Regions from separate parts of the Ottowia cancrivicina genome, predicted to be linked through region 3. Evidence: predicted binding sites of a transcription regulator. Region 3 holds the regulator's gene; each other region holds the start of a gene.
The links. Region 3 encodes HrcA, which represses chaperone genes, less so after heat shock. Its sites were predicted from a motif close to TTAGCACTCNNNNNNNNNGAGTGCTAA; they were not measured.
Positions count from the first base shown of each region.

Region 1: a site for HrcA is predicted at 2,632-2,658, ahead of rpoH (RNA polymerase sigma factor RpoH). Genes of this name have one in related genera too.
Region 2: a site for HrcA is predicted at 4,953-4,979, ahead of groES (co-chaperone GroES). Genes of this name have one in related genera too.

Region 1 is NZ_JARVII010000005.1:30,354-40,564, forward strand. Features, by position in the region: gene aceE (pyruvate dehydrogenase (acetyl-transferring), homodimeric type) at 1-2,446, opposite strand, end outside; gene rpoH (RNA polymerase sigma factor RpoH) at 2,717-3,661, shown strand; gene QB898_RS03910 (tRNA (cytidine(34)-2'-O)-methyltransferase) at 3,933-4,394, shown strand; gene purN (phosphoribosylglycinamide formyltransferase) at 4,688-5,299, shown strand; gene QB898_RS03920 (SulP family inorganic anion transporter) at 5,333-7,045, opposite strand; gene QB898_RS03925 (3'-5' exonuclease) at 7,300-9,204, shown strand; gene QB898_RS03930 (AI-2E family transporter) at 9,510-10,211, shown strand, end outside.
Region 2 is NZ_JARVII010000017.1:30,880-41,090, forward strand. Features, by position in the region: gene QB898_RS08845 (MlaE family ABC transporter permease) at 1-641, opposite strand, end outside; gene QB898_RS08850 (bactofilin family protein) at 786-1,256, shown strand; gene QB898_RS08855 (hypothetical protein) at 1,283-2,080, shown strand; gene QB898_RS08860 (YciI family protein) at 2,353-2,673, shown strand; gene groL (chaperonin GroEL) at 2,785-4,425, opposite strand; gene groES (co-chaperone GroES) at 4,568-4,858, opposite strand; gene QB898_RS08875 (acetoin reductase) at 5,247-6,026, opposite strand; gene QB898_RS08880 (L-threonylcarbamoyladenylate synthase) at 6,331-7,335, opposite strand; gene QB898_RS08885 (FIST signal transduction protein) at 7,434-8,735, opposite strand; gene QB898_RS08890 (PhaM family polyhydroxyalkanoate granule multifunctional regulatory protein) at 8,925-9,653, opposite strand; gene QB898_RS08895 (copper chaperone PCu(A)C) at 9,723-10,211, opposite strand, start outside.
Region 3 is NZ_JARVII010000006.1:94,875-105,085, reverse strand. Features, by position in the region: gene QB898_RS04700 (hypothetical protein) at 1-385, opposite strand, end outside; gene QB898_RS04695 (Y-family DNA polymerase) at 952-2,244, opposite strand; gene hrcA (heat-inducible transcriptional repressor HrcA) at 2,300-3,481, shown strand; tRNA gene QB898_RS04685 (tRNA-Ile) at 3,524-3,600, shown strand; gene cobA (uroporphyrinogen-III C-methyltransferase) at 3,772-4,614, opposite strand; gene QB898_RS04675 (DUF2946 domain-containing protein) at 4,720-5,100, shown strand; gene QB898_RS04670 (TonB-dependent receptor) at 5,270-7,492, shown strand; gene QB898_RS04665 (TonB-dependent receptor) at 7,677-9,887, shown strand; gene QB898_RS04660 (PepSY domain-containing protein) at 9,909-10,211, shown strand, end outside.

The DNA.
Region 1 (10,211 bases), on a different contig from region 3:
TGGAGGCGACCACCGGCCCTTCATGTCGGCCCAGCTGCTGCGCAACGAAAGGCACGCGCGGCGCTTCCGTGGGATGCAGCATGTTCCAGCGCTCGCAGTCCTGGCCGTCGCGGGCCAGCTCGGTAAAGCTGGGGCAGCTCCACACATCGGCAGCAATGCCCCAGTCCTGCGCCAGCAGGGCTTGGGCGGCCAGGCTCTCGCGCAGGATGGAGCCGCTACCCAGCAGCTGCACGCGCTGCACGGGCGCTTGTGCGCCGGGGCTGCACAGGTACATGCCCTTGATGATTTGCTCTTCGGTGCCTGCCTTCAGGCCGGGCATGGCGTAGTTCTCGTTCAGCAGGGTGATGTAGTAGAAGACGTTGTCCTGCTTTTCCACCATGCGCTTGAGGCCGTGGTGCAGGATTACGCCCACTTCATGCGCGAAAGTGGGGTCGTAGCAGACGCAGTTGGGAATGAGCGCCGCCTGCACCTGGCTGTGGCCGTCTTCGTGCTGCAAGCCTTCGCCGTTGAGCGTGGTGCGGCCCGAAGTGCCGCCCAGCAAGAAGCCGCGCGCCTGCATGTCGCCCGCCGCCCAGGCCAAATCGCCAAAGCGCTGAAAGCCGAACATGGAGTAGTACACGTAGAACGGAATCATGATCCGGTTCGAGGTGCTGTAGCTCGTGGCGGCGGCAATCCAGCTGGCCATGCCGCCCGCTTCGTTGATGCCTTCCTGAAGAATCTGCCCGGCCTTGTCTTCCTTGTAGTACATGACCTGGTCGCGGTCCACCGGCGTGTAGAGCTGGCCCTTGGGGTTGTAGATGCCGATCTGGCGGAACAGCCCTTCCATGCCGAATGTGCGCGATTCATCCACCACGATGGGCACCACGCGCGGCCCCAGCGCCTGATCGCGCAGCAGCTGGGTCAGAAAGCGCACGTAGGCCTGCGTGGTGCTGATTTCGCGGCCTTCCGCCGTAGGCTCCAGCACGGCCTTGAACGTTTCCAGCGCGGGCACGGTGAACTGCTCGTCGGCCCTGGTGCGGCGGTGCGGCAGGTAGCCGCCCAAGGCTTTGCGGCGCTCGTGCAAATAGCGCATTTCGGGCGTGTCGTCCGCTGGCTTGTAGTAGGGCAGCTTGGGCAGCTCGCTGTCGGGCACGGGGATGCTGAAGCGGTCGCGCATGTAGCGCACGCCTTCATCGTCAAGCTTCTTGGTTTGGTGGATGGTGTTCTTGCCTTCGCCGTACTTGCCCATGCCGTAGCCCTTGATGGTTTTCACCAGCAGCACGGTGGGCTGGCCTTTGTGGTGCTGCGCAGCATGGAAGGCGGCATACACCTTGCTCGGCTCGTGGCCGCCACGGCGCAGGCTCCAGATTTCCTCGTCGCTCATGTGCTCCACCAGCTTGGCGGTTTCGGGGTATTTGCCGAAGAAATGATCGCGCACGTAAGCGCCGTCCTTGGCTTTGTAGACCTGGTATTCGCCATCCAGCGTTTCCATCATCAGCTGGCGCAGCTTGCCGCTTTTATCGCGCGCCAGCAGATCGTCCCAGCCCTTGCCCCAGATGAGCTTGATGACATTCCAGCCCGCACCCCGGAAGTCGCCCTCCAGCTCCTGGATGATCTTGCCGTTGCCGCGCACCGGGCCATCCAGCCGTTGCAGGTTGCAGTTGATGACGAAGATGAGGTTGTCCAGCCCCTCGCGCGCGGCCATGCCGATGGCGCCCAGGCTCTCCGGCTCGTCCATCTCGCCATCGCCCAGAAAGGCCCAGACCTTGCGGTTTTCCGTATTGGCGATGCCGCGCGCGTGCAGATATTTCAGAAAGCGCGCTTCATAAATGGCCATCAGCGGCCCCAGCCCCATGCTCACGGTGGGGAATTGCCAGAACTCCGGCATCAGCTTGGGGTGCGGATAGCTGGACAGCCCCTTGCCGCCCGTTTCCTGGCGGAAGTTGTTCAGCTGCTCTTCGGTGATACGCCCTTCCAGAAATGCGCGGGCGTAAATGCCGGGCGAGCTATGGCCCTGCAAATAAACCAGATCGCCGCCATGCCCTTCACTTTCGGCGTGCCAGAAATGGTTGAAACCCGCGCCCAGCATGGAAGCAAGCGAGGCAAAAGAGCCAATGTGGCCGCCCAAATCGCCCCCGTCAGCCGGATGCAGGCGATTGGCGCGCACCACCATCACCATTGCGTTCCAGCGCATGTAGGCGCGCAGGCGCTTTTCAATCTCGATATTGCCGGGGCAACGCGCTTCCTGATCCGGCTCAATGGTGTTCACGTAGCCCGTGGTGGCCGAAAACGGCAGATCAATGCTGTGCTGGCGCGCGTGTTCCAGCATTTCCTCAATCAAAAAATGCGCGCGTTCTGCGCCTTCGCGGTCAATCACGGCGGACAGCGCATCCAGCCACTCTTTTGTTTCCTGCTCATCCGTATCCACGATGGGGGCGCCGGAAAGGTTTTTCGGGTTTTCTGACATGAAGGCATCTCCTGCAAGGGTCGTAACAAACGATATGTGGCCTGCTGGCCTGCGAGGCATAGTGAGTAATCATCGCACAGCGAAATACCCCTGCCGCCATCAAACAAACGGGGCAAACCGGAGATGAATCAAGAGCGGACCGCGCGTTTTACAAACCTTTGCACAACCACGGTTGAACTTCCTTTTTGGCACTCTTCCAAAGGGAGTGCTAACATTTTTGCCAATATGACCGAGAAAACCACAGCATTGCCTGCTTCTGCCCCTGTTTCCATGCCGGCTTCCGCCCCTGCCGCCCAAGCATCCACCGCCGTTGCCGTGGCCAATCCGTGGGCCGTGGTGCCCTCGTTGGGCAATCTGGATGCCTACATCACCGCCGTCAATCGCCTGCCCCTGCTCACGCAAGAAGAAGAGCAGCAAGCCGCGCGCGAGCTGCGCAGCAGCGGCAGCCTGGAGGCGGCGGGCCGCCTGGTGCTTTCACACCTGCGGCTGGTGGTTTCCGTCTCGCGCCAGTATCTGGGCTACGGCCTGCCGCATGGCGATTTGATACAGGAAGGCAACGTGGGGCTGATGAAGGCCGTCAAGCGCTTTGACCCTGATCAGGGCGTGCGCCTGGTCAGCTACGCACTGCACTGGATCAAGGCCGAAATCCACGAATACATCCTCAAGAACTGGCGCGTCGTCAAGCTCGCCACCACCAAGGCGCAGCGCAAGCTCTTTTTCAACCTGCGCTCCATGAAGCACGAGTTGCGCGCCGAAGACGCCCAGTCCGACATCACCCCGCGCGACACGCTCACGCAGGCGCAGGTGCTCACCGTGGCCGAAGAACTCAAGGTCAAGCCCGAAGAAGTGCGCGAGATGGAAGCGCGCATGGCTGGCGGCGATGTGCTGCTTGACCCCGCGCCCGCCGATGACGGCGACCACGCCTTCGGCCCCATCTCCTGGCTGTCTGACGCCAGCCATGAGCCTGCTGCCATGATCGAAGCCGCCCAGCGCGACCGCCTGGCCACCGAAGGCATTGCCACCGCCTTGCAAAGCCTGGACGAGCGCAGCCGCCGCATCGTCAGCGAACGCTGGCTGAACGTGCGCGATGACGGCAGCGGCGGCATGACGCTGCATGAACTGGCCGCCGAATACGGCGTCAGCGCCGAGCGCATCCGCCAGATTGAAGTGGCCGCCATGAAAAAAATGCGCAAGGCGCTGGCCGAATACGCCTGAAGCCCATCCCTATCCGCTACCTGAAGAAAAGCCGCCCTCCCGGGCGGCTTTTTCATGGCCGGGCAGGGGCATTCAACTGCCCCGCGTCATCGTCGTGCATCTTGAAAAGAGGAGCAGATTCAAGGGGTATGAAATGCGGCTTCGCGCAGTTTCTACTAGGACACCGTGCTATGGATTGAGGAGCGCATCATTCTTGCTTGTCCAGCCCTGCGCGTTCAATCTGGTCTGCTGGCTGCTCTTGCGGACAGGCGGCGCGCGGACAATTCGCGCCATGTTTCACATCGTTTTGGTCGAACCCGAAATTCCGCCCAACACCGGCAACGTTATCCGCCTGGCGGCCAATACGGGCTGCACGCTGCACCTCATTGAGCCGCTGGGCTTTTCCATGAACGACCGCCTGCTGCGCCGCGCCGGGCTGGATTACCACGAGTGGGCCGACGTGCGCCGGCATGCGGATTGGCGCGCTTTTCTCGCCGCCCGCCAGCCTGATCCCGCGCGGTGCTTCGCCCTGACCACGCGCGGCGGGCGCCTGGCGCACGACAACGCCTTTGCGCCGGGCGACTGTCTTGTTTTCGGCGCGGAAACACGCGGCCTGCCGCCTGATCTGCTCGCCGCCTTCGCGCCTGCCCAGCGCTTGCGCCTGCCCATGCGCGCGGGCCAGCGCAGTCTCAATCTCTCCAACGCCGTGGCCGTTACGGTTTTTGAAGCCTGGCGGCAGTGCGGCTTTGCCTGAGAAACTGCCCAAAGCGCCTGTTCAGGCCCTGCCCATGAGCAGGTTCCCGGGGCATGCCGGGTGAAAGGAGCGGAGGGCGCGAAGGGGGATGACGGCCTGGCCTGGCGCGGCGTCATATCTTCAAAAGAAGGAGCGAATTGAAGAGGGTTGAAATCGGCACCTGCGCTTATTCCACTAGGACGTCATGCTATTGAATCAGGAGCTGAAACAGCCTGCCGTCCGGCCCTGCATGGCGGCTCCGTGCTTTCCGCTGCTTTCTTTGCGCGCCAGGGGCAGTCCGGATAATTCCGCCCATGAAGAACATCGTCATTCTGATTTCGGGCACGGGCAGCAACATGGCGGCCATCGTGCAGGCGGCGCGGCAGCAGAAATGGAGCGAGCGGCTGGGCGCGCGCGTGGCCGCCGTCATCAGCAACCGGCCTGACGCCAAGGGCCTGCTGTTCGCACGCGAGCAGGGCATTGCCACTGCCGTGGTCGATCACACGGCGCATGCCAGCCGCGAGGCGTTTGACGCCGCGCTGGCGCAGGCGGTGGACGCGCACCGGCCCGCGCTGGTGGCGCTGGCTGGCTTCATGCGCGTTCTCACGCCCGGTTTCGTGGCCCGCTACGCGGGGCGGCTGCTCAACATTCACCCCAGCCTGCTGCCGGCATTTGCCGGGCTGCACACGCATCAGCGCGCGCTGGATGAGGGCTGCAAAGTGGCCGGGGCCACGGTGCACCAGGTTACGGCGCAGCTCGATCACGGCCAAATCCTGGCGCAGGCCGCCGTGCCTGTTTTGCCGGACGACACGGCTGAAACCCTGGCCGCCCGCGTGCTCACGCAAGAGCACTTGATTTACCCGCAAGCCATCGCCAGGCTGCTGGCCGCGCAGCAGGAGGCGGCGGTGCGCGATAGAACGCAATAGAGCGCGGACGGCAGGGGCCTGCGGCGCGGGGCCTCAAGCCTGCTGCGCCAGCTTGGCCAGCGCCTCATCCAGGGCGCGGCCCACATCCGGTTGCAGGCAGTCTTCGCCCTGCTGCTGAACCTGGGCCGCAAAGCCGGTGCGGCGGGCTATGTCCAGCGGCTGGTGCATCAGGCCGCTGACGATCAGGCGCACGCCGCGCCGCGCGCAGGCGCGGGCCAGGTGCACCAGCGCTTCGGCGCCGGTGGAGTCCACGTAGATGACGTTTTTGAGGTCCAGCACGAGCGCGCGCGCGGGCAGGTGGTCTTCCATGTTCTCCAGCACTTTGGTGGCGCCGAAAAACAGCGCGCCATACAGCCGCCAGACTTGCAGCTGCCCTTCGTGCCCGGCCAGGCGCGGGGTGGTGGCGGCGTCCAGCTGTTCGGCGCGCGAGAGGCTGGAGATGCGGTAGATGAAGGTCAGGCACGCGGCGGCAATGCCGAATTCAACGGCCACCGTCAAATCAAACACCACGGTGAGCAAGAAAACGGCCAGCAGCGTCACGCGGTAGGGCATGCGGTAGCTGCGCAGGCGGGCGAACTCGCGCCACTCGCCCATGTTCCAGGCCACGAACATGAGAATGGCCGCCAGCGTGGCCAGCGGAATGGAAGAAGCCAGCGGCGCGGCCACGAGGATGACGGCCAGCAGCGCCAGCGCGTGCACCATGCCTGCCACGGGGCTGGTGGCGCCGCTTTTCACATTTGTGACGGTGCGGGCAATCGTGCCGGTGGCGGGCATGCCGCCGAAAAAGGGCGTGACGAAGTTGGCGATGCCCTGCGCCATCAGCTCCTGATTGGGGTTGTGGCGGTCGTCAATCATGCCGTCGGCCACGCGCGCGCACAGCAGCGATTCGATGGAGCCCAGCAGCGCCAGCGTGATGGCGGGCATGAGCATGTAGCGCGCCGTGCCCCAGCTGAAATCAGGCAGCGCGAAGGCGGGCAGCGCCGCCGGTATGCCGCCAAAGCGGGTGCCGATGGTTTCCACCGGCAGATCAAAAGCGGCCACCGCCGCCGTGGCCAGCGTCAGCGCCACGATGGAGCCGGGCACGCTGGAGAGCTTGCTGCCAAAGGGCAGGATGGGGCCGATGACGGGCACGCGCGCCGTTTTGAGCCAGCCGCCGCCGTGCTGCCAAAGCACGATGACGGCCAGCGAGGCTGCCGCCACCGCCAGCGCCCAGCCGTTGAAAGTGTCCAGATGCGTCCACAGCGTGCTGACGATGCCGAAAAAGTCGCCCGGCATCTTGGCGATGCGCAGGCCCAGAAAGTCCTTGATTTGCGACAGCGCCACCAGCACCGCGATGCCGTTGGTAAAGCCGATGATGACGGCCACCGGGATGAAGCGCACCAGCGTACCCAGCCGCAGCAGCCCCATCAGGAACAGAAAAACGCCCGACATGGCCGTGGCGATGATGAGGTTGCCCACGCCGTAGCGCTCCACGATGCCATAGACGATGACGATGAACGCCCCCGCCGGCCCGCCAATTTGCACCCGGCTGCCGCCCAGCGCCGCCACGATGAAGCCGGCAATGATGGCCGTGAACAGCCCCGCTTCGGGCTTCAGCCCTGACGCAATGGCAAAGGCCATGGCCAGCGGCAGCGCTACCACGCCCACCGTCAGCCCCGCGCCCACGTCTTTTGAAAGGCGCGCGCGGTTGTAGCCCTTCAGGGCGTCAAGCAGGCGGGGGCGAAAGCGGGGCAGGGCAAAGCTCATGACGGCGGGTTGCGAAATGGCGAAACGGGCAATTGTCCGGCGGCGCCGGAGCGCGCCGCTTGACGCAGGGCAGGCGGGCGCCACGGAACACAAGAGGCCGCAAAAGGCAAAAAGATACACGCATTTGGTTGCAAAACGCTTTTATTTTGATAGCGGCCTGCGCTGATCTCACTAGGACTCGGGGCAGATTTGATACGAAAAACGGAAGTCGATGGCGTGTGCATCATGTAACTATCCATGTGTATCATTTACAGATGGCCGTTTTCCCCCAGACCTATTCCCGTATCCACGATGCCTGCGAGAACCCCGGCGAGCGCCTGGTGATGGAGCAGCTCAGGCGCTGCCTGCCCGATGAATGCGTGGTGTGGCACGACATTCCCGTGGGGCCGCTGCAAAGGCAGCCTGATTTCGTCATCTTCCACCCCGAACGCGGCCTGCTGGTGCTGGAAGTCAAGCACTGGAAGCCGGGCAGCATCCGCAAGGCCAATCTCTCACGCATTACCTTGCAAGACGGCAACAGCCCGCATCCCATGAAGCAGGCGCACGAGTGCGCCTTGCAGGCCATGAGTCCGATTCAGCGCGATGCGCAGCTGAAGCAGGCCAGCGGCCCTTACGCGGGCCATTGCGCCGTGCCCTATGGCTGGGGCGCGGTGATGAGCCGGATGACAGAAGACGACGTGGCGGCGGCGGGCCTGCAAGACATCTTCCCCGCCAGCCACACGCTGCTTCGGCCCGACTTGGCCGATAGCGTGCCGCCCGCCGCCTTTTGCGAGCGCCTCTGGAGCCTGCTGGACAAAGGCTTTGCCGCGCGCCTGAGCGCCAGGCAGCAAGAGCGCGTGCGCTGGCTGATCTTTCCCGAAGTGCGCGTCACCAATTGGTCTGCCGCGCAAAAGGCCGCCGTTGAAGCGGCGGGCCAATTCGCCATTCCCGACCTGATGCAGGTGATGGACCTGAACCAGGAGCAAGCGGCCCGCTCGCTGGGCGAAGGCCACCGCGTGATTCACGGCGTGGCCGGATCGGGCAAGACCATGATCCTCGTCTTTCGCGCGCAGCACCTGGCGCAGCGCAACACCGCGGGCCGCCCCATCCTCGTGCTTTGCTACAACCGCCCGCTGGCCGGGCGCATTGAGCACCAGCTGGCCGGGCGCGGCATCACGCCGGAGCAAGTGCAAGTCAGCACATTTCACGGCTGGTGCAGCCGCATGCTGAACGAATGCGGCATACCCAAACCGCGCAGGCTGCCCGATGGCAACCCGGACTATGAGGCGCTGGTTCACGCCGTGGAGCAGGGCATGAACAAGGGCCAGATACCCAAGGGCGCCTACGCCGCCGTGCTGATTGACGAAGCGCACGACTTTGAAGCCGCCTGGCTGCGCATGGCGGCCCAGCTGCCCGACGAAGCGCAGTCGCTGCTGGTGCTCTATGACGATGCGCAGTCCATCTACCGGCGCAGCGGCAAGCGCCTGCCCAGCTTCAGCAAGATGGGCATCCAGGCAAAAGGCCGCAGCAGCATCTTGCGGCTCAACTACCGCAACACGGCGGAAATATTGGCCCTTTCCATGCTCTGCGCGGGCGGCTTGCTGGATGAAGCCGAAGAAAGCGACACGCGCATGCCCTGCATACACCCCGGTAGCGCCGGGCGGCGCGGCCCGCTGCCTCATCTGCTGCGCTTTGCCACGGGCCGTGAAGAAGCGCAAGGGCTGGCCGCACGCATACACGAGCTGGTGCAAAGCGGCGTGCCCGCGCAAGACATTGCCGTGCTCTGCCGCGAAAAACGCAACTGGGAGCTGCTGAAAACGGCCCTGCGCCAGCGCGGCATTGAGGCCGAGGCCTATATCAGCGGTTCTGTCAGCGGCCATACCAGCGGCAGCGCCGCGCAGAAGAAAAACCAGCTGGACTGGAACGCCCCCAGCGTGAAGCTGCTGACCATGCACGCTGCCAAAGGGCTGGAATTTCCGCACGTCTTTCTCATGCGGCTGGACCTGCTGCCCGCCCAGGCCGCCGCTGAAGAAGACGAGTGGCGCCTGCTGTATGTGGCCATGACCCGCGCCACCGAGCAGCTCACCCTCTCGTGCGCAGGCGATTCGCCCGCCGTCAGCCGCGTGCAGCAGGCGCTGGAGCGCCTGCCCGGCCTGCTGCCCGCGCGGCAGAGCGGGTGAGTAAAGGCCAGCCTGCCAGACGGCATCAGAGCTTGTTCACAAAAACAGGAGCAAATTCAGGCGGGCAAAAATACCGTTCAGCGCAGTTTCCACTAGGACATCATGCTATTGATAGAGGAGCGAAAAAGCGGCTGAACGTTCAGCCTTGCCCATGCGCGGCCTGCGCCTGCGGACAGATGGCAAACAGGCGCTGAGATGGGCCAGGCTGGCTCCATGAGCCGCTCGCGGGCGGCGTTTTTGCTGCCACGCGCGGCGGGCCTGGCCGGTTCACGGTTGGATCCCTGGTTGGCTATAGTGCGCGCGCCATGAACACCCCACAACTGCAACGCACCGTTTTCCTGCTGCTGCTGGCGGCTGTTTCCATTGCCTTTTTGTGGGTGCTGGCGCCGCTGTGGGGCGCGGTGTTCTGGGCGGTGTTGATGGCCATTTTGTTTCACCCGCTGTTTGACGCGCTGTGCCGCCGCCTGAAAGGGCGGCGCAATGCGGCAGCGCTGCTGACGCTGCTGGCTTTCTTGCTGATCGTGGTGCTGCCTGCCACGCTACTGATTGGCGCGCTGGTGAACGAAGCGGCGGCGCTGGTGGATCGCATGCGCGACGGGCAGATTGATTTCCGCGCCTACGCGCAGCAGATCATGGCGGCGCTGCCCAAGTGGCTGACCGACGTGATGAAGCGGCTGGACCTGGTGGACGTGCAAAGCGTGATGGACCGCTTCTCTGACGGCTTCATCAAGGCCGGGCAGATGCTGACCGGGCGGGCGCTGGCGTTGGGGCAGAACGCGCTGATGCTGGCGGTGAACGTGGCCATCATGCTCTATCTGATGTTCTTTTTTCTGCGCGACGGGCGGCAGCTGGCGGCGCTGATCAGCGACACGGTGCCCATGTCGCGCGCGCAAACGCGCTATCTCATGCGCAAGTTCGCCACCGTGGGGCGCGCCACGGTCAAGGGCAACGTGGTGGTGGCCGTGGTGCAGGGCATGCTGGGCGGGCTGGCCTTCTGGGCGCTGGGC
Region 2 (10,211 bases), on a different contig from region 3:
AGCGGCCCCAGCTCGCGAATCAGCGCCAGGCCCAAAATGTCCACGATGAAGGCATCCGCGCCAAACTGCCGCAACACCTGGCTCATCAGATAGGCCAGCACCACGCCAATCAAAAAGCCCACCAGCGCCGTAATAGGCAGCGCCTGCGCGCCAATGTGGTAGAGGCTGCCCGAAAAATCACGCCACGGCCCGGCCTGCGGCGCGCGCGCCAGGCGCAGCGCGTCCAGAAAAAGCTGGCCCATGATCTGCACGAAGCCGCGCACCTGCGCCAGCGCGCCTTCCACGCCCTGGCCCAGGCTATCAAAACGCTGCGCGAAGCTGGCATGCCCGCCAGCGGCGGGCGGCAGGGCGGGCTGGCTTGCCACACGCTCCAGCAGTGCGCGCTGCGCCTGGCTGGCGTGCAGCTCAGCGGGCCACTGGCGGCCCCAGCCGTCCCACAACACCAGCGCGCCCAGGTGGTCAAACCCGGCCAGGCCACGCAAATCCCATTCGCCAGCACGGCCCGCAGCTTGTGCCAGCGTTTTCCGCAGGCGCGGCAGCACGCCTTTTTGCGCCAGCGCCGCTGCCGTCCACACGCCTTGCGGCTGGACGCAGCCATGGGCAGCAGGCAAGACGGCCAGGCGGGGAGTGGAGTCAGTCATGCGGGCGTTGGGGATTGCAAGAAAAGCAAGTAAAGGAAAAAGAGGGCAAATGCGGGGATTTCAGACCGTTTTGATGCGTAACACCCATTAGACTGCCCGCCAGCCATTTGATTCAACATTATCTTTTATTCCCAAGGAGAAGACATGGCCCTGAGCTTTGGCAAACGCGAGAACGAATCCCAACCCACTCCCGTGCGTCCGCTAGGCGCTGCGCCCGCTGCGTCGCCCGTGCAGCCGCTGGGCGCGCATGCCGCCAGCCAGGCCGCGCAGGCGGCCGCTGACAACGGCGCGCGCCTGACGGTAGGTGCCAACATCAAGCTCAAGGGCGTTGAAATCACCGATTGCGACACGCTGGCCGTGGAAGGCACAGTAGAAGCCACCATCAACGCCCGCGTCATCCAGATTGCCGACAAAGGCGCCTTCAAAGGCACTGCCGAAATCGACACGGCTGAAATTCGCGGCCTGTTCGAAGGCACGCTCACCGTGCGCCAAAAGCTCATCATCTACCCCACCGGCAAAGTCACCGGCAAGGTGCGCTACGGCAAGATCGTGATTGAGGAAGGCGGTCAGCTCTCCGGCGAAATCACGGCTGACGCGCAGGCTGGCAAATCCTGACCGCAAACGTGCCGCAGGCATTTTCCATGCGTGCCCTGCGCGCCTTCCATCGGGCTGCTTCGGCAGCCTTTTTCATGGCCTGCGCCCTGCTGGCCGCAGGCTGCGTCAGCAACGCCCCCACGCCGCACGGCAGCGTGCAGGGCGCCGAATTTGGCGGGCAGGAGCTGCTGCAAAGTGAAGGCAACCGCCTGGCGGGAACCGCCATGCAGGCCAATCTGCAAAGCCTGCTGTTGCTGGCCGACAAGCTCTACCGCCGCAATCCCGTGCAGTGGCGCAAAACCGCCGCCTCGCGCGAGGCCGCCCTGCTGGCCATCCGCCAGGCCGTCATGCAGGAAGCTGACGAGGCAGCCGGGCAGGAGCCGCCCGAGCAGGAATCTGCCTCTGCCATCGCCTGGCCCGCGCTGCAAGGGCGGCGCGACGTGGCCGCGCTGGCGCTGGCGCTCTCGCCTGATTTCACGGGCGACCGTGTGGCAGCCTTCGTCATCGCTTGCGCCGACACCCTCATCACCGCCCACGGCGGCCAGCGCCAGTTCCATTACCTGAGCGGCCCCGACCCCCAGCACATCTACAACGCCGCCCGCAACATGGAAATTGCGCTGTGGATTCTCAACACCCGCCGCGACAGCGCAGGCCGCCCCTTGCTGCTGGCCAACGAAACCGGCCCCGCCGGGCGAAACCTCAGCTTCGAGCGCGAGTTCGGCAAGATCATTGGCCGCCTGGATCTGGTGGCCGCGCACCTGACCGAGCGCCACCGCCGCGCCGCCATTTCCTTTCTCCAGGGCATGGCTGCCGCCCCGCTGCTGACTTTCCTGCCCGTGCGTTAGCCACGCGCCGCTTTTCACTCTCAAAGCCGCAGCAACAAGGCAAGGTAATCAAGTATTAACAAATAGCACAAACCCTGAATATCTTCTTAAATGGTGGAACCGCCGAGCCAAACGGCAAACCATTGCCGTTCCAATCGGGCAGATCACATGCCGTGGCGGTCAATACCGAATTTGCCGCCAAAGGCGCATAGCGAATAGGGTCCTGGATAAAGCCAATAAAATCGGCGCGCCCTGTGATTTTGAAGCGGCGTTTTTAGGCGGCGTTCGATTAAATGGCCGCCATTTTCAAAGGAAAACAAATGTTTATCGTATCATTGGAATATATTAAAGGATTGCCGGAAGTCGAAGCCTGTTTGCCCGAGCACATTGCGTATCTCGAACGGTATTACAAAGAGGGCATCTTTTTGATGTCGGGGCGCAAAAAGCCGCGCACGGGCGGCATTATCCTGGTGAAGGCGGATCATCGGGAACAGGTGGAAAGGCTGATTCGGGAAGATCCATTTCACCGCGAAGGCGTGGCGGAATACCAAATAATTGAATTTATTCCCACGAAAACCGCCGAAGATTTAAGTCAATATCGGGAAACAGCCTGAAAACCGCGCCCAATAAAAAAGCTGCCAGCCCGCGAAGGACTGGCAGCTTTGAAGACTGGGCGCGGGGCAAGCGCCGAGGTGAGGCGCTTGACTCCCGGCAGGGCTGGCTCTTTACATGTCCATGCCCATGCCGCCCATGCCGCCCATGCCGCCGGGGGCGGCAGGGGTTTCTTCCTTCGGGGCCTCGGCCACCATGCATTCGGTGGTGAGCATCAGGCCGGCCACGGAAGCGGCGTTTTGCAAGGCGGTGCGGGTGACTTTGGTGGGGTCCAGAATGCCCAGCTCGATCAGGTCGCCATACTGGCCGTTGGCGGCGTTGTAGCCAAAGTTGCCTTTGCCTTCCAGCACCTTGTTCACGACCACGCTGGCTTCGTCACCGGCGTTGATGACGATTTCGCGCAGGGGCGCTTCAATGGCCTTGAGCACGAGCTTGATGCCGGCGTCCTGGTCGGGGTTGGCGCCTTTGATGTCGCCAGCGGCCTGACGGGCGCGCAGCAGGGCCACGCCGCCGCCAGCGACGATGCCTTCTTCCACGGCAGCGCGGGTGGCGTGCAGGGCGTCTTCCACGCGGGCTTTCTTTTCTTTCATTTCCACTTCGGTGGCAGCGCCTACCTTGATGACGGCCACGCCGCCAGCGAGCTTGGCCACGCGCTCTTGCAGTTTTTCGCGGTCGTAGTCGCTGGTGGCTTCTTCGATTTGCACGCGGATTTGCTTGACGCGTGCTTCAATGTCTTCGGCCTTGCCAGCGCCGTCGATGATGGTGGTGTTTTCCTTGCCCACTTCGATGGTTTTGGCCTGGCCCAGATCGGCCAGCGTCACTTTTTCAAGCGACAGGCCCACTTCTTCGGCAATGACTTTGCCGCCGGTGAGGATGGCGATGTCTTCCAGCATGGCCTTGCGGCGGTCGCCGAAGCCGGGGGCCTTGACGGCCACCACTTTCAGGATGCCGCGAATGGTGTTCACCACCAGCGTGGCCAGGGCTTCGCCTTCCACGTCTTCGGCAATGATGAGCAGCGGACGGCCGGCCTTGGCCACGGCTTCCAGCGTGGGCAGCAGGTCGCGGATGTTGCTGATCTTCTTGTCAAACAGCAGCACGTAGGGGTTTTCCAGCACGGCGGCTTGTTTGTCGGGGTTGTTGATGAAGTAGGGGCTGAGGTAGCCACGGTCGAACTGCATGCCTTCGACCACGTCCAGCTCGTTGTTCAGGCTCTTGCCGTCTTCCACGGTGATGACGCCTTCCTTGCCCACTTTGTCCATGGCGTCGGCAATGATCTGGCCGATGGATTCGTCCGAGTTGGCGGAAATGGTGCCGACCTGGGCGATTTCCTTGCTGGTGGTGGTGGCCTTGCTGGCTTTTTTCAGTTGCTCGACGAGTTCAGCCACGGCTTTGTCGATGCCGCGCTTCAGGTCCATCGGGTTCATGCCGGCGGCCACGTATTTCATGCCTTCGCGCACGATGGCCTGGGCCAGCACGGTGGCGGTGGTGGTGCCGTCGCCAGCGGTGTCGCTGGTTTTGGAGGCCACTTCCTTGACCATTTGCGCGCCCATGTTCTGGAGCTTGTCTTTCAGCTCGATTTCCTTGGCGACGGACACGCCGTCTTTGGTGATGGTGGGTGCGCCGAAGCTGCGTTCCAGCACCACGTTGCGGCCTTTGGGGCCCAGGGTTGCCTTCACGGCGTTGGCCAGGATGTTCACGCCTTCAACCATGCGGGCGCGGGCGTCAGAGCCGAAAACAACGTCTTTTGCTGCCATTTGTGTGTATCTCCGTAAAAAGCCGGGATCAGGCCCGGCAGAAATCAAAAATCAAAAGGGATCAGGCGGCGCGCCAATATGTTGCGATTTGCTGCAAGATGGATGCAGGATGAATGCAGATGGCGGCGCAGCCCAGGAAAAATCACTTCTCGACGACGGCGAACAGGTCGTCTTCCTTCATCACCAGCAGCTCGTCGCCGTCCACCTTGACGGTCTGGCCGCTGTATTTGCCAAACAGCACGCGGTCGCCCACTTTCACGCTCAGGGCCTTGGTTTCGCCCTTGTCGTTGGTCTTGCCGGGGCCGACGGCCAGCACTTCGCCTTGGTCAGGCTTTTCGGCGGCGTTGTCGGGGATGACGATGCCGGAGGCCGTTTTGGTTTCGTTTTCCAGGCGCTTGACGATCACGCGATCGGCGAGGGGACGCAGTTTCATGGACATTCCTTCAAAAGGTTGCTTGAAAAAAGAGGACTGGCAGGGGCCTTGCGGCGGGCCTGCCAGGCTGAATGCATGGCGGCGGGCTGGTTTGTTAGCACTCGCCGCCAACGAGTGCCAATGATAGGGGCGGGCTTCGGGCTTTCAAGGCCCCGCTGGCAAAGAAAGCACCATCGCCCGCTTCTTCCTGCCCGTCTGCCCGGTTCGCCCCGCCGCTGCGCGCCTTGCCGCCGCGCCGCCTTTCGCCTTGAAACGATTCGCCTGTCTGGCTAACCGCTGTTGCCGCTGCCAGGTGCGCTGCGGGCAGGCCCAGGCAAAAAAAGCCGCCGCAAGGGCGAAGCGTCTTGCGGCGGCTTTTTTCAGGCGGGCGCGGGCTGCGCCTGCGGCATCAGCGGAACACCATGCCGCCGTCGATGAGCACGGCCTGGCCGGTCATGTAGTCAGAGTCGGGCGAGGCCAGGTAATGCACGAGCGAGGCCACGTCGGCAGGCACTTGCGGGCGGCCCATCAGAATGCCGGATGAGAAGCGCTTGAAGGCTTCGCCGGGCTGCCAGCCGTGAATCTTGGCCATTTCCTCGTCAATGCGGTCCCACATGCGGGTGCCCGCCACGCCGGGGCAATAGGCGTTCACGGTGATTTTGTAGGGCGCCAGCTCCTTGGCGGCGGTGACGGTGAGCGAGCGCACGGCGTGCTTGCTGGCGCAGTACACGCCCAGCAGGTCGTAAGACTCATGCGCGGCAATGCTGGCGGCGTTGATGATCTTGCAGATGCGGTCGCCGCCCTGTTTTTTCATTTGCTCGGCGGCGGCCTGAATGCCAAAGAGCACGCCCTTGACGTTGATGCCAAACACGCGGTCAAAGTCGGCGGCGGTGACTTTGTCCAGCGGCATGACGTCTTCAATGCCCGCGTTGTTCACGAACACGTCGATGCGCCCGAAAGCCTGCACGGCGTGCTGCACCAGCGCGAACTGGTCTTCGCGGCGGCTCACATCGCCACGGAAGGCGGTGACGGCCTGGCCTGCGGACTTGAATTCGGCCTCGGTCTTTTCCAGCGTGGCGGCATTGATGTCGGACAAAACGATCCTGAAGCCATCCTGCGCCAGCCTCTGGGCAATGCCTTTGCCCAGGCCGTCGCCTGATCCGGTAATGACAGCTACTTTTTCAGTCATGGTGTCTCTCCTTTGCTGACTGGGTTGAGAAAAGCGGGCCGCAGGATGCGGAAAACGATAATTTCAATTCAAAAAGAGGAGCAAATTCAATGCCTCCAAAACAGCATGTGTCGCAATGAATACGGGGACCTCGCGCTATCAAACAAGAAGCTAAAACTGATAGGCCATCACCAAGAACTGACCACGGCTGCCGCCAAGTCTGCGGCGGCCCAGAAGCTGGTGCCGGTTTTATCACTGCGCATGGCAATGCGACTGCACTTTTCTTGCGCCTGGCGCAGAAGTTTTCGCTCGACTCACTCTCTGCTCACTCACGCGCGCCTGCGGCGCTGGCTGCTGCGCGCTCCAGGCGGTCGCGCACGCCTTCCCATTCGATTTCGGGCGGGGGCGTTTCCACCCAGATGAGTTTGACTTGCGCCTGGTCAAACGCGCGCAGCGTGGCAAACAGCTCGTGCGCGGCCTGCGCAGGGTTGTCGGGCATGCGGCGCAAGATCAGCTTGCGCGAGGCGGATTTCAGCGCGGCGCGCGACCACACGGCAATGTGCGCGGCCTCGCTGCCCAGCAGCTCCAGCGCGGTTTTCAGCATCTTGCCGTCCATCAGCCGCACCGTGGCGCGGGGCGCGTAATGGGCGGCCAGCGTGCCGGGGGCCTGGGGGCCGGGCGCGGCCAGCTCGTCTGGATGGCGCACGCGGCAGCCCGCCGCTTTTTCCAGCTCGGCGCGCGAAATCGCTCCGGGGCGCAGCAGCACGGGCTGGCCGCGCGTGCAGTCCACGATGGCCGATTCAATGCCCACCGCGCAAGCGCCGCCGTCCAGCACCAGCACGTCTGCGAATTCTTCTGCCACGTGCGCCGCCGTGGTGGGGCTGACGCGCCCGAAGCGGTTGGCGCTGGGCGCGGCCAGCCCGTGCACGCCGCGCGCCGCGCAGGCCGCCAGCAGGCTTTTCGCCACGGGGTGCGCGGGGCAGCGCAGGCCAATGCTGGTGTGCCCGCCTGCCGCTTCGTCTGCCACGCCCTCGCGGCGCGCGAGGATGAGCGTGAGCGGCCCGGGCCAGAAGGCGGCCATCAGCCGCTGCGCCAGATCAGGCACTTGCCGCGCGAAATGCCCGGCCGCTTCGCTGCCTGCCACGTGCACGATGAGAGGGTGGCTGGCGGGCCGGCCCTTGAGGGCGAAGATGCGGCGCACGGCCCCGGCGTTTTCAGCATCGGCGGCCAGGCCATACACGGTTTCGGTGGGCAGGCCCAGCAGCTCGCCGGCGGCCACGGCGTCGGCGGCCTGCGCCAGCGCGCCGGGTTGGGTGGGGTCAAGAATCATGATGGGTGAGCAGGGCGGAAATACTTTGATTTTGATAGCGGCCCGCGCAGATTCCACTAGGACCAGGGGCCGATTTGTGCCTGAAAAACCAGGCCGCTTCAGCTGATGGCCTCGTCCACGAACACCGTGAGCACGCCCGCATAGCCCAGCAGGCGGCGGCTGGCGATTTCGCCGCCGGAGAAAAAGCCGGTGAGCGGCACATCGCCCAGAGCCTGGCGAATGGTTTGCAGCTCTGCGCCCGGATGGCCGAAATGGGGGCCGCCCCGGCTGGCGCAGCTGACGTAAATGGCCCCGGCAATGCGCCGCGCCGGATGCGGCTGCGACAGCGGCGGCGGCGCAGCCAGCGCGGCGGCGGTTTCGGCGGGAATGAAGGCCGGCTCAAGCAGGTCCCGAATGCCCGAGCAGATGCGCCGCAGGTCGGCGCGGGCCTTGGCGGCGTCGCGCTGGCAAAAAGCCAAGCGCTGGCCGCAATGCACTGCGTCAGCCACGGCCAGGCCGCGCTGGCCGGGGTCAATGCCCACAAGGTGGCGCGCCAGCACATCGGCGCCGAAGCGGCCATGCCGCAGGGCCAGCTCTTCGCTCATGCCGCAACTGACTGCGGGGCAGGCTGCTTGCGCGTCGCACAGACCCACAAGCATTTGCCGCACGGCGTGCATGGCCTGCTGGGGCTGGCACAGATCGATTCGCATGTCGTCCAGCATCACGTCAAGAGCAGGCTCGCCGTCGATTTCAAACACCATGTTGCCTTCGCTTCGCGTGATGGTGTGCCAGGGGCCAACCGGATGGCAGCCTTGCGTGACGCGGGTGATGAGCGGCACGCCCTCGCCAAAGGCCACGCCCGTGAGGCCGCCGCTGAACACGCCGCCCAGCAGCGCGCCGCCCGCCATGCCGCCCGAGCGCGAGGCGGCCATCTGCACGGTAGCGCCCCGGCTGGCCGCCAGGCCGCCAAACAGATGGCCGCACGCCGTGCAGTCGGCCAGCTCGGCAATCAGGCCCGCCACATCGGGCGTGTGCGCGTCGGCATGCACCAAGGCGGCCTGCGGAGAAAAAACGCCCTGGCGGCGCAGCGGAGCGACGCCTGAAAACACGCGCCACTGCTCTGGCGGCAGCTCGCAGAGCATGACGGACAGGGCCGGCTCGTCAAGATATTCCGCATTGCTCGCGGCCACGCCCACGCCCACGGCACCCGCCCAGCCCAGCACGCCCGGCAGCGCCTCGGCCAGCCAGTCCAGCAAATGCTGTGCGTGGGGCACGTAAGGGCTGGTGATGTAAAGCAGCCCCAGCGTGGGGCTGCTGGCGTAGCCGGGCAGCGCCATTTGCGCGCGCAACTGCGCCAGCGCCAGGTGCGCCGCCATTTGCCACTGCGGGTGCGTGGCGTGGCCAACGGGAAAAAGCTTCATGCCGTCAAGCGGGCCTTAATCAAATGAGCCTGAAAGCCTGTCCGGAAGTCTGGCCTTGAGGAACCGCGAATCGGAATGGCCGCAAGGCGCAAACCGCCGCCGGGTTTTGTGGCCGGCAAGGGTTTGCAACGCAGCAGAGCGCCCGAGGCCCGCGCTTTTGCCCCCACGGGCAGGCCATGAGCAGGTTCTTCATGACAAGTCTGCGGCGCTTGCGCCTCTGGCCGGCTTGCCTTTGCGGGGCGCTGCGGCCTTGCCTGCCTTGCCGCCCGCCTTGGCGGCGGATTTGGCGGTTCCGGCGGTTTTCGCGCGGGCCTTTGCAGCGGTTCTGGGCGCCGTTTTGGCGGCTGGCCGGGCGGCGGTCTTGTCCACGGCTTGGGCCGCCTTTGCGTCAGCCGCCTTGGCGGCAGGCGGGGCCATGGGCGCCGTCATGGCGCTGGCGGCTGTGGCGGCCGTCGCCGCCGTGGCAGCGGCCATGCTCTGGAATTGCTGGGTCAGCGCATTCCACCACTGCAACGGGTCGGGCACGGCGCTATTGACTGCTGCCGCAGGCTCGGGCTTGACGGCCTCAGGCGCAGCCCGGGTTGCCGCCGGAGGCGGCGGCGCGGAAGCGGCCGCTTCGGCTGGCTTGGGCGCTGCCGCTGGCATGGCAAAGGCGCGCGCCAGCTCGGCAGCGCCCACGTTCATGCTTTGCAGCGTGGCCAGCGTCATCTTCTGCACTTCCAGCGCCTGAATGCCCGCCTTGATGGCCGCAGCGTTTTGCTCCAGCCAGAACAGCACCGTTTTCAGCTCGGCAATGCGCTTGTCCAGCTCCTGCTCGCTCACGGTGGGCATCAGCCACGCGGAAGCGCCTTTGCCCGTGAAAAAGTCCAGGCCCGGAAAGAACTTGCCGAAATCAAATACGCCGCCAGACTGGCTCATGCTGGTCTCCTGAAGTTGTAGAAAGTGCAATGAAGAATACCGCGCGCGGCGCACCCGAACCCACTGTTTTCAGCGCGCGCGAACGGCCGGAGAAAGACGGGCGCTTTCTGGAGCGCTGGCCGATTCATCCTCCGCCGCAGCCTGCGGATCGGGCCGCCCCAGCGCGCGCACGGGCACGCGCAGCTCAATGGAGCCTTTCATGCCGGAGCCGTCTTCAAAAATGAGCGTCAGCGGCACATCGGCGCGCGGCGTCAGCGGCTGCTTCAACCCCATCAGCATCAGGTGTCCGCCGCCGGGCTTGAGCGCTACCGCCTGCCCCGCTGGCAGCGGCAGCGCAGGCGTGGCGTGCATGCGCATCACATCACCTTGCAGCGACATTTCGTGAATTTCAATGCGCTCGGCCAGCGGCGAAGAAGCGCCCACCAGCCGTGCAGGGGCCGCAGACTTCAGCGTCATGTACACCCCCGCCGTCTGCTGGCCCGGCACGGTGGCGCGCGCCCAGACGCGCTCGACGGCCACATCAATCAATCCGCCCTTGGGCTGCGCCCAGGCCGCGCT
Region 3 (10,211 bases):
CTGCATGGCTGCCGCCCTGCGCCGCCGCTTGCGGCTTGAGCAGCAGCACGGCGCGGCCCGTGGCGGGGTCCACGTCCATGCTGCGGATGGCCATGCCGCCCATGCCCAGCGAGTGCGCCAGCGCCAGGCCGTTTTCGGCGTCCCACACGTCGAGCCGCGCGCCGGTTTCGCCCGCCGCGCACAGCCAGCGGCCATGCCAGCGCAGGGCGGCCGGGTGCGTGTCGGCCTGCGCCGAGGAGGGAACGGCCTGCGCGGTGACGTTTTCCAGATCCACCACGTGCAGCCCGCCGCCGCCGGGCGAGGCCAGTGCGGCACGGGCGCAGTGCGCGTCTACCGCCACGGCGGTGGCGGCGAAAGGCAGGGGAATGTGCACAACGGGGTTCATCGGCGGGCGATTTTCGGGCATGGAATCTGGCGTGCAGCGGGCGCAAGGCAGCCGCAAGAGGGGCGCGGCGCAGGGCGGGCGGGCCGCGCGCTGCTGCCGAAAAAAAGAGCGGCCTGCGCCCGCTGCGCCTGGGTTTGCGGGCGGTTGCCGGCGCACGAGCGGCCTGTTTCAGCGGCCTTGGGCGGAAGGCAGGCAGGCAGGCGGCCAGCGGCCAAGCCGTCTGCCGCCAAGGCGCTGCGGGGCCGGGGCGATGCCGTGGCCTTTGATGGCCGCTCTTCAGAATCTGTCCAATGCCTGCAACGCCTGTCTATGGGCATGGGCGCCCAAGCCCGGCCTCGGGCGGCCTGCCGGGCGCGTGGCGCTGGCCACGCTGGCTTGGGCGGCAGGCAGGAGATGGATGCGGAGAGCGCCTCAATTCAGCTCCTCTATCCATAGCATGATGTCCTAGTGGAAAGAGCGCAAAACGGTTTTTTCCGCCCTTGAATTAGCTCCTTTTTTTGATGTGCTTCGGCCAAGTGCAGAGGCGTTGCGGGCTTGAGCGCCTGTTCGCAGGCGGCAGAGCCTGTTCAGAAAAGCCAGCCGGTTTCGGCTGGCGCGGCGGCCGGGGCGCTGGCGGGCGTGCCGGCCTTGCGCAGCGTGCCCACGCGCACGCCCAGCAGGCGCAGGCGCGCCGTGAGGTCCACGCGCTTGAGGCATTGGCCGGCCACCTGGCGGATGCGGCGGGCGTCTTGCGTGTAGCTTTCCACGGTGGTGTCGCGCGTGGCGGTTTTGAAGTTGGCGTAGCGCAGTTTGATGCCGATGGTGCGGCCTTCGTAGCCTTTGCGGGCCAGGTCGCTGGCGACTTGCTCGCACAGGCGGGTGAAGATGGCGCCCAGCTCGGCGCGGTCGGCCACGGCGTGCAAATCGCGCTCGAAGGTGGTTTCGCGGCTCATGCTGACGGGTTCGCTGTGGGTGGTGACGGGGCGGTCGTCACGCCCCCAGGCGGCGTCGTGCAGCCAGGCGCCGTGGGTGGGGCCGAAATGGCGCATCAGCCACAGGCGCTCGCGCGCGGCCAGCTCGCCAATGGTGCGGATGCCCAGCGCTTGCAGGCGCGCATCGAGCTTGGGGCCGATGCCGTTGATCTTGCGGCATGGCAGCGGCCAGATGAGCGGCTGCAAGTCGGCTTCGCGCACGATGCTGATGCCGTTGGGCTTGTTGAATTCGCTGGCCATTTTGGCCAGCAGTTTGTTGGGGGCCACGCCGATGGAGCAAGTCAGGCCCGTGGCCTCGAAGATGCTTTTTTGCAGCAGCCGCGCGAGCACGCGCCCGCCTTCGCGCTGGCCGCCGGGCACGTGGGTGAAGTCGATGAACACTTCGTCGATGCCACGGTCTTGCATGACGGGGGCGATTTCAAGGATGACGGCCTTGAAGGCGCGCGAGCAGCGGCGGTATTCGTCAAAGTCCGCCGGCAGCAAAAGGGCTTGCGGGCACAGGCGCGCGGCTTTCATCAGGCCCATGGCCGATCCCACGCCGAACTGCCGCGCCGCGTAGCTGGCGGTGGTGATGACGCCCCGGCCCGCGTAGCTGGCCAGGCGGGGAAAGAAGTCCACGGGCACGGCGGCCATGTCAGCGCCCGTCCAGCGCCTTTCGGGGTAGCGCGCATTCAGCTCTTGCAGCATGCGCGCTTCGTTGCGCCGCCCGCCGCCGATGACCACGGGCAGGCCCTTGAGCTGCGGGTAGCGCAGCCATTCGACGCTGGCATAAAAGGCGTCCATGTCCAGATGGGCGATGCGGCGCGGCAGGGCCTCGCCCGCCGGGGCGGCGTCAAAAGCGGCGTCAAAAGCGGCATCAAAAGCGGCATCAGGGAGCGCGGAGGGCATGACTTTCAGAGACTGTTCATGTTCTGGCCGTGAGGGCTGAAAGTGCGCAAACGGAATGAGCTGCAAGGCGCAGATGGGCCTTGTGGTCCATCAAGAATTTGCAGCGCCGCAGAGCGCCCGATTCCGCGCTTTTCGCGCCCACGGGCAGATTGTGGACAGCTTCCTAAAATCGCCGCCCATGCTTGACGACCGCTCCCGTGTGCTGCTGAAGGCGCTGATTGAGCGCTACATCGCCGAGGGGCAGCCCGTTGGCTCGCGCACGCTTTCGCGCGCGGCGGGGCTGGACTTGTCGCCCGCCACCATTCGCAACGTGATGAGCGATCTGGAAGCGCTGGGCCTGATTGCCAGTCCGCACACCTCCGCCGGGCGCGTGCCCACGGCGCGCGGCTACCGGCTGTTTGTGGACACCATGCTCACCGCGCGCCCCGCCAAGGCCGCGCCCGATGACGCGCCCGCCGAGCGGCTTGCCGAATGGCCGGCTGAATGCCCCACGGAGCTGCCCGCCGGCCAGCCCCGGCAGGTGATTGCCAGCGCCGCGCAGCTGCTCTCCAGCCTGTCGCAATTCGTGGGCGTGGTGCAGGCGCCCAGGCGTTCATCCGTTTTCCGCCACATCGAATTCGTGCGCCTTTCCGAGCGGCGCGTGCTGCTCATCATCGTCACGCCCGATGGCGACGTGCAAAACCGCGTGCTCTTTACCGAAGCCGGGCACACGCAGGCCCAACTGGCCGAAGCGGCCAACTACCTGAACGCGCACTACGGCGGCATGGCCATCGAGCAAGTGCGCGAGCGCCTTCAGCAGGAAGTGGAAACGCTGCGCGGCGAAGTCGCCCAGCTCATGCATGCCGCTGTGCAAGCCGGCAGCGAAGCCATGCACCAGGCGCAAGGCGACGTGGTGATTGCCGGCGAGCGCAACCTGCTGGCCGTGAGCGACTTTTCCAGCGACATGAACCAGCTGCGCCGCGCGTTCGATCTGTTCGAGCAGAAAACCCAGCTCATGCGCCTGCTGGACACCTCCAGCCGCGCCGCCGGCGTGCGCATCTTCATCGGTGGCGAAAGCCAGACCGTGCCGGTGGAAGACCTCTCCGTGGTCAGCGCCCCTTACGAGGCCGACGGGCAGGTGGTGGGCACCCTGGCCGTCATCGGCCCCACGCGCATGCCTTACGAAAAAGTCATTGACATCGTGGACATCACGGCCCGCCTGGTCAGCAATGCCTTGAACACGCAGGGCTGTCGCTAGAATTCGCGCCCTTCATCCGTTCTCGGAACAGATTCTCAAAAGGGGGCGTTAGCTCAGTTGGTCAGAGCAGGGGACTCATAATCCCTTGGTCGTTGGTTCAAGTCCAACACGCCCTACCAGTCAAATCAAGGGGTTGCGGCTTTCGCAACCCCTTTTCTTTTGCGGCGCGGCATGAATCCAATGCGCCCCTTTTGCCTGCGCCTCAAATGGGCAGAGCCGGGCAGGCGGGCACGGCCCAGCTCCTTGATTCATAGCATTGAATCCTAGTGGAACCTGCGCAAAACGGCTTTTTATGCCCTTTGAATTTGCTCCTCTTTCTGATGCTGTTCAGCGGGCCATTGCGCCGCCAGACGCACCACTTCGCCAATCACCAGCAAGGCAGGCGGCTTGACGGCGTGGCGGCGCGCCGTTTCGGGCAGATCGGCGAGGGTGCTGAACCACACCTGCTGCTGCGGACAGGTCACACGGTGAACGAGCGCCGCTGGCGTGGCGGCGGCAAGGCCGGCGGCCTGCAATTCGCGGGCAATGGCCTCCAGCCCCGTCACGCCCATGTAGATGGCCACGGTCTGCTGGGGCTGGGCCAGCGCGGGCCAGTTCAGCCGCACGCTGTGATCCTTGAGATGGCCGGTAACGAACACGCAGCTTTGCGCGAAGTCGCGGTGCGTGAGCGGAAAGCCCAGCGCGGCCGCTGCGCCCAGCGCGGTGGTGATGCCCGGCACCACTTCCACGCTGATGCCCAGCGGCAGCAGCGCCTGCATTTCTTCCCCGCCCCGGCCAAACACGAAGGGATCGCCCCCTTTCAGGCGCGCCACGCGCAGACCCGACAGGGCCTTGTCAGCCAGACACTGGCAAATGGCCTGCTGCGTCCAGGAGTGATGGCCGGGCCGCTTGCCCACGTTGATACGCTCTGCGCGCGGCGGCACGAAGTCAAGAATGGCGGGCGACACCAGGTTGTCGTGCAGCACCACGTCGGCCTGTTGCAGCCGCCGCAGCGCGCGCAAGGTGAGCAGCTCGGGGTCGCCCGGCCCCGCGCCAATGAGCGCCACGCCACCCGGCGGCAGGGGGGCGCTGGCGTGCAGGCGCAAAAGCAGATCGCCAGAAATGGCTGACCCGCCATCGTGGGAAATCATCATTTTGTAACTTGACACAAGTCAATTTTGAAGACCGATCATCAGGCGGCGCGCGATGATATGCAAACTCTCCCCCTAGAATCTAAGCGCCCTTATTCCTTTTCCAGTATGCAGACCTTGCGCGCACTCACCCGCATGAACCGGCTAGCCCGGTTGGCGCTGGCGTGGTTCGCGCTGACGCTGGCGGTGGCGGGGCTTTCGCCCATCGTCCACCCCAAGCCCATGCAGCTGGTGTGCGCCGCCGATGGGGCGTATTTCGTCACTGAAAACGGCGAGAAATTTGGCGAAAGCCTGCATCACCACACACTGGATTGCGCCATGTGCCTGGCAGTCATGCTGCCCACGCCATTTGCGCACGTTTTCGAGCCAAGCCCCGTGCCCCAGGGGCAGCTCATTGCGCTGAAGCCAGCGCCACGGACCGCCGCTCTGGCGGGACCGCCACTGCCTGCGCGGGGGCCTCCTGCAGGCGAGGCGTCCGTGGCGGGTTAGCGCAGGCTTTCTATACGCCTGCCGCGCTTTCCGACCCCTGGCGCACAGGCGTATCTCTCTTTCGTTTCTGTGGATGCGCTCGCCCGCCCGGCCGCCTTGCAGCCAAGCACACATGGCCCGCCTTTCGAGGCCATTTTTTTTGCCCTGCAACGCGTCTTTTCCTTTTTTCATGTTCAACCTCTCTGTTTTTCGCCTCCACCCTGTGGCGATGGGTGCGGCTCTGGCGCTGCTGTGCGCGCCTGCCCTGGCCCAGTCCTCTGAAGATGCCCGCGCCCCGCGCGACGGCAAGAAATCCGAAGCCCAGGCCGCCCTGCCAGAAGTCGTCGTGGACGACTCCACGCAGGAGCAACCCGCCAAGGTCCTGCTTGATACGCCTTCCTACACCGGCAGCCGCCTGGGGCTGACAGCGCGGCAGACGCCCGCCGTCGTCACCGTGGTGAACCGCGCCAGCATCGAGGCGCGCGGCGCGCGCACCACGCAGGAAATGCTGCAAGGCGTTCCGGGCGCCACCGCCAGCGATTCGCCCGGCGCCATCCGCTCCAGCTACCGGGGCTTCACGGGCGCTTCCGTCAATCACCTCTTCAACGGCATCAACGTGCAATACAGCATTGCCGCCCGCCCGGTGGACAGCTGGATTTACGACCGCGCCGAAGCCATCGGCGGCGCTTCCAGCTTTCTGTATGGCGCGGGCGGCGTGGGCGGCACGGTGAACTACGTCACCAAAACCGCCGAGCGCACCCCCATCACCGAAGGCCGCCTGCGCCTGGGCAGCCACCGCTTGGGCGAAGCCAGCGTGGGCCTGAACCGCCGCATCGCAGGCGAGGGCGCACGCCACGGCGACCACCACCTGCGGCTGGACGTGAACCACCGCCGCGCGCACAGCCATGTGGAAGGCATGCAGTCGCGCGCCACGCAAATCGCCACTTCGCTGCTGAGCGACCTCACGCCCGCCCTCTCGCATCTGCTGGCGTATGAATACCAGACCGAGCACGTGGACCGCCCCTACTGGGGCACTCCGCTGCTCCAGCCCGTGGGCGCAGTGGGCCGCATTGACCGCTCCACGCGCTTCAAGAACTACAACAGCATCGACGGCGTCTATGCCCAGCGCGTGCAGTGGCTGCGCTCCGTGACCGAATGGCAGGCCAGCAGCGCCTTCAGCCTGAAAAACACCTTCTATGCCTATGACGCGCGGCGCGACTACCGCAACGTGGAGGTTTATTCGTTCAACAGCACCAACACTGCCGTGCGCCGCGTGGACGCTCTCTTGCAGCGCCATGAGCAGCGCCTGGTGGGCAACCGTATTGACGGCGTGTGGAAAAGCGCCATCGCGGGCCGCGCCAGCGACTGGGCTTTTGGCCTGGACATCAGCCACAACCGCCAGACGCGCTATCCGAAATACGACGATGACTACGTGAGCATCGTCGATCCCTGGAACTTCCAGACCGAGCGCTTCTTCACCATTCCGGGCCTCTCCCCCATGCTCGTGCCGCTGCGCACCAACCGCGTCAAAACCCTGGCGCTGTATGCCGAAAACCGCACTGCGCTCGTCCACGGCCTGCATCTCGTCACGGCCCTGCGGCATGAGCGCCTGCGGCTGCACCTGACCAACCACGGCCGCGTCACCGCCAGCAACCCTGCAACCCTCAGCCGCAACTACCACCCCACCACCGGGCGGCTGGGCCTGGTGTGGGACGCCTCGCCCGGCATGACCTTCTACGCCCAATACGCCACGGCCGCCGATCCGCCAGCAGGCATTCTCACCACTGCCTCCGCCGACGCCCTGCTCAACTACACCGACCTCACCAAGGGCCGCCAGTTCGAGGCCGGCGCCAAGTTCAGCTTCTGGAACGGGCAAGGCGCGGCCACCCTCGCCGCCTACCACATCACGCGCAAAAACCTTGCCACGCAAGACCCCAACAACCGGCGGCTGACCCTGCTCGTGGGCCAGCAGTCCTCGCGCGGCGTGGAAGCGGCCATCAGCCTGCGCCCCACGCCCAGGTGGCTGCTGGAAGGCAACATAGGCCATTCACGCGCCAAGTACGACAGCTTCTACATCAACGGCGTCTCCATGGCAGGCAAACGCCCCACCAACTCGCCCGACACCATCGCCAACCTCTGGGTCACCTACGGCATCACCCCCGCGCTCAAAGCCAGCGCAGGCCTGCGCCACGTCAGCAAGATTTATGCCGACGCGGCCAACACCCTGCACTGGCCCGCCTACACCCTGCTTGACCTGGGCCTGAGCTGGCAGATGCGCCCCGGCGCCACGCTGGACTTTCGCGTGCGCAACGCCACCGACAAGGTCTACGCCACCGAAATGGGTTCAGGCAAAAACATGGCCTACCTCGGCGCGCCCCGTGCGTTTGATCTGACGCTGCACCTGTCCTTCTGACCCGGCCAAAGCGCCCAGACGCGGGCGTTCATTCCGCTCGCGTCTTGCTCCGCCCTTTGATTTTGCTCCTCTAATTGGAGCATGAGGTCCTAGTGGAAAGGGCGCAAGAGCCGTTTTTGACCCCGCTAAATCCGCTCCTTTTTTCAATGAGCATGAGCGGCCTACGCGCCGCGAAGGAATTGCCATGCGAGTTCACCCCGCCTCCTGCGCCCTGAGCGCCGCCCTGTTGGCGCTGCCTGCCGCCGCACAGAACCTTCCGCAAAAACACCCGCAGCGCCCCTTCTCAAATGCTTCTTCCTATGCCGAGGCCAGCCTGCCCGCCGTCACCGTTGCGGCCAGTGGTGTGGAGGACGGCGCAGACGATGGCGATGCCCTGGCCCGCCGCACCGTGCCGCTGGAGTCGGCGGCGGCCACCGCCTCGCGGCTGGAGGCTCCCATCAAGGACATTCCCGCCAGCGTTGAAGTGCTGGGCCGGGCCGCCATGCAGTCGCGCGGCGACCGCACCGTACTCGAAGCAGCCGAAAAGGCGGCGGGCCTGAGCGCCAGCCATACCCCCGGTTCGCCCGCCTCCTTTTCGGCGCGCGGCTTCGCTGGCGGCGTGAGCTTGCTCTACAACGGCCTGCCTATTCCGGGCGGCGCGGTCACGTCCAGCCGCGTGCTTGACACCGGCAACCTCGCCCGCATCGAAGTGCTGCGCGGCCCCTCTTCCGTGCTGCATGGGGCCTGGGGCACGGGCGCGGTGGTGAACCTCATCACGCGCGAAGCCAGCTTCGAGCGCCAGCGTCCGGAGCTGGATTACAGCCTGGGCAGTCACCGCGCCCACCGCCTGCACTTAGGCGCGGGCGGCGCGCTCAAGGCGGACACGCTGGCCTGGCGGCTGGACTACGCGGGCGCTCATGCCCACAGCCCCGTGCAGGCTGTGCGCACGGTCAAAAACCAGCTCAACGCCTCGCTGCTGGCCCGCTTCAGCGCACGCCTGCGCCTGACGCTGGCACTGGATCACGCCAGCGACAACACCCGCAACGTCTATTACGGCACGCCTCTGATCAATGGCCGCCTGGCCGGAGCGCTGCGCCACATCAACTACAACCAGCTTGAAGATGGCATCTTCAAGGCGCGCAACACTTGGCTGCGCGTCCACCTGCAATGGGACGCCGCCCCCGGCTGGCAAGTGGACGGGCGCCTCTACGCGCTCAAGGGCTTCAGCGACTGGCGCAATATCGAAAAATTCGTCTGGCTGGGCGGCGCCGCTCCGGCCAGCCAGCGCGTGCAGCGCTCTTCATGGGTGAATCTGGACCACCACCGCGACCTCATCGGCGGTCGGCTTGACGTGCTGCGCCGCAACCAGATCGCGGGCCGCCCCAACCGCCTGCTGGCGGGCGTGGACCTCAGCCGCCTGCAATTTGCCTCCTGGCGCAACGATTACGGCGGGCGCGATGAAGTCAGCGCCTGGCAGCCTCCTGTCGTCACCCGCTTCGGCAGCGTGGGCCGCGCCAAGACGCCCGCACGAGAAACCACCGTGCGCCAGGCCAGTCTTTATCTGGAAGACCTGCTGGAAATCACCCCGCAACTCAAGCTCATGACCGGTCTGCGGCACGAACGCATTCAGGGCCGCTGGCTCTGGCTGGACCGCAGCGGCCACCCGCAGGCGCGCAAAACGCACCGCTACACCGCCTGGCGCGCAGGCGTGGTGTATGAGGCTGTGCCGGACCTGCACCTTTACGCATCGCTGTCCACTGCTGCCGAGCCGGGCAGCACCCTGCTGCTGGCCAACCCCCAGCAAAGCCAGCTGCGTCTGACCACGGCCCGGCAAGCGGAAATAGGCGTCAAGCAATCGCTCTGGGAAGGCAGAGGCGAGTGGACGGTGGCGCTCTACGACATCCGCAAGCGCAACGTTTTCGTGCCTGACCCGCAGCGCCCCGCCGACCGCATCGCCATTGGCCAGCAGTCTTCGCGCGGACTGGAACTCACTGCCGCCTGGCGGCCCGCGCCACAGTGGCAGCTACAGGCCAACGCTGCCTGGGTGCGGGCGCGCTATGACGACTACCAAAGCGGCAACCCGCCCGTCTCCTACAACGGCCATCGCCCGCCCATGACGCCCGCCCTCGCCCTCAACCTTGGCCTAGGCTGGCGGCCCGCTCCCGCCTGGCAGTTCGACGCCTGGCTGCGCCGCCTCTCGCGCGTGTACGTGAACGACGCCAACACCGCCACCTTGCCCGCCTACGCCACGCTTGATCTGTCAGCCGCCTGGCAAGCTAGCCCGCAAACCGAAATCACCTTTCGCGTGCGCAACGCCACCAACGCCCTGTATGCCCACGCCGTGCACTACAGCGGAACACAGGCCATGCTGGCGCCGCCGCGCAGCTATGAAATCGGCGTGAAATGGCGTTTCTGAATAACGTCTGCCAAGGCCCTCATGAACTTTCACCCCAAACGCTGGCCGTTCCTCGTTCACCGCTGGCTGGGCATTGTCCTGAGCTGGCTGTTTGTGTGCTGGTTTGTCTCCGGCATGGTCATGATGTATGTGGGCCACCCCAAGCTCACCGAAGCCGAGCGGCTGGCGCACCTGCCGCCGCTGCAAGGGCAGGCCGGGCTGCTGGCGCCGCAGCAGGCGCTGGAGGCGGCGGGCGTGCATCAGCCGCTGGCTGCGTTGCGGCTGGCCGTCAGCAGCAGCGCGCAGGCGGTGTATTTCGCCACGCCTGACATGTCTGGCGCAGAC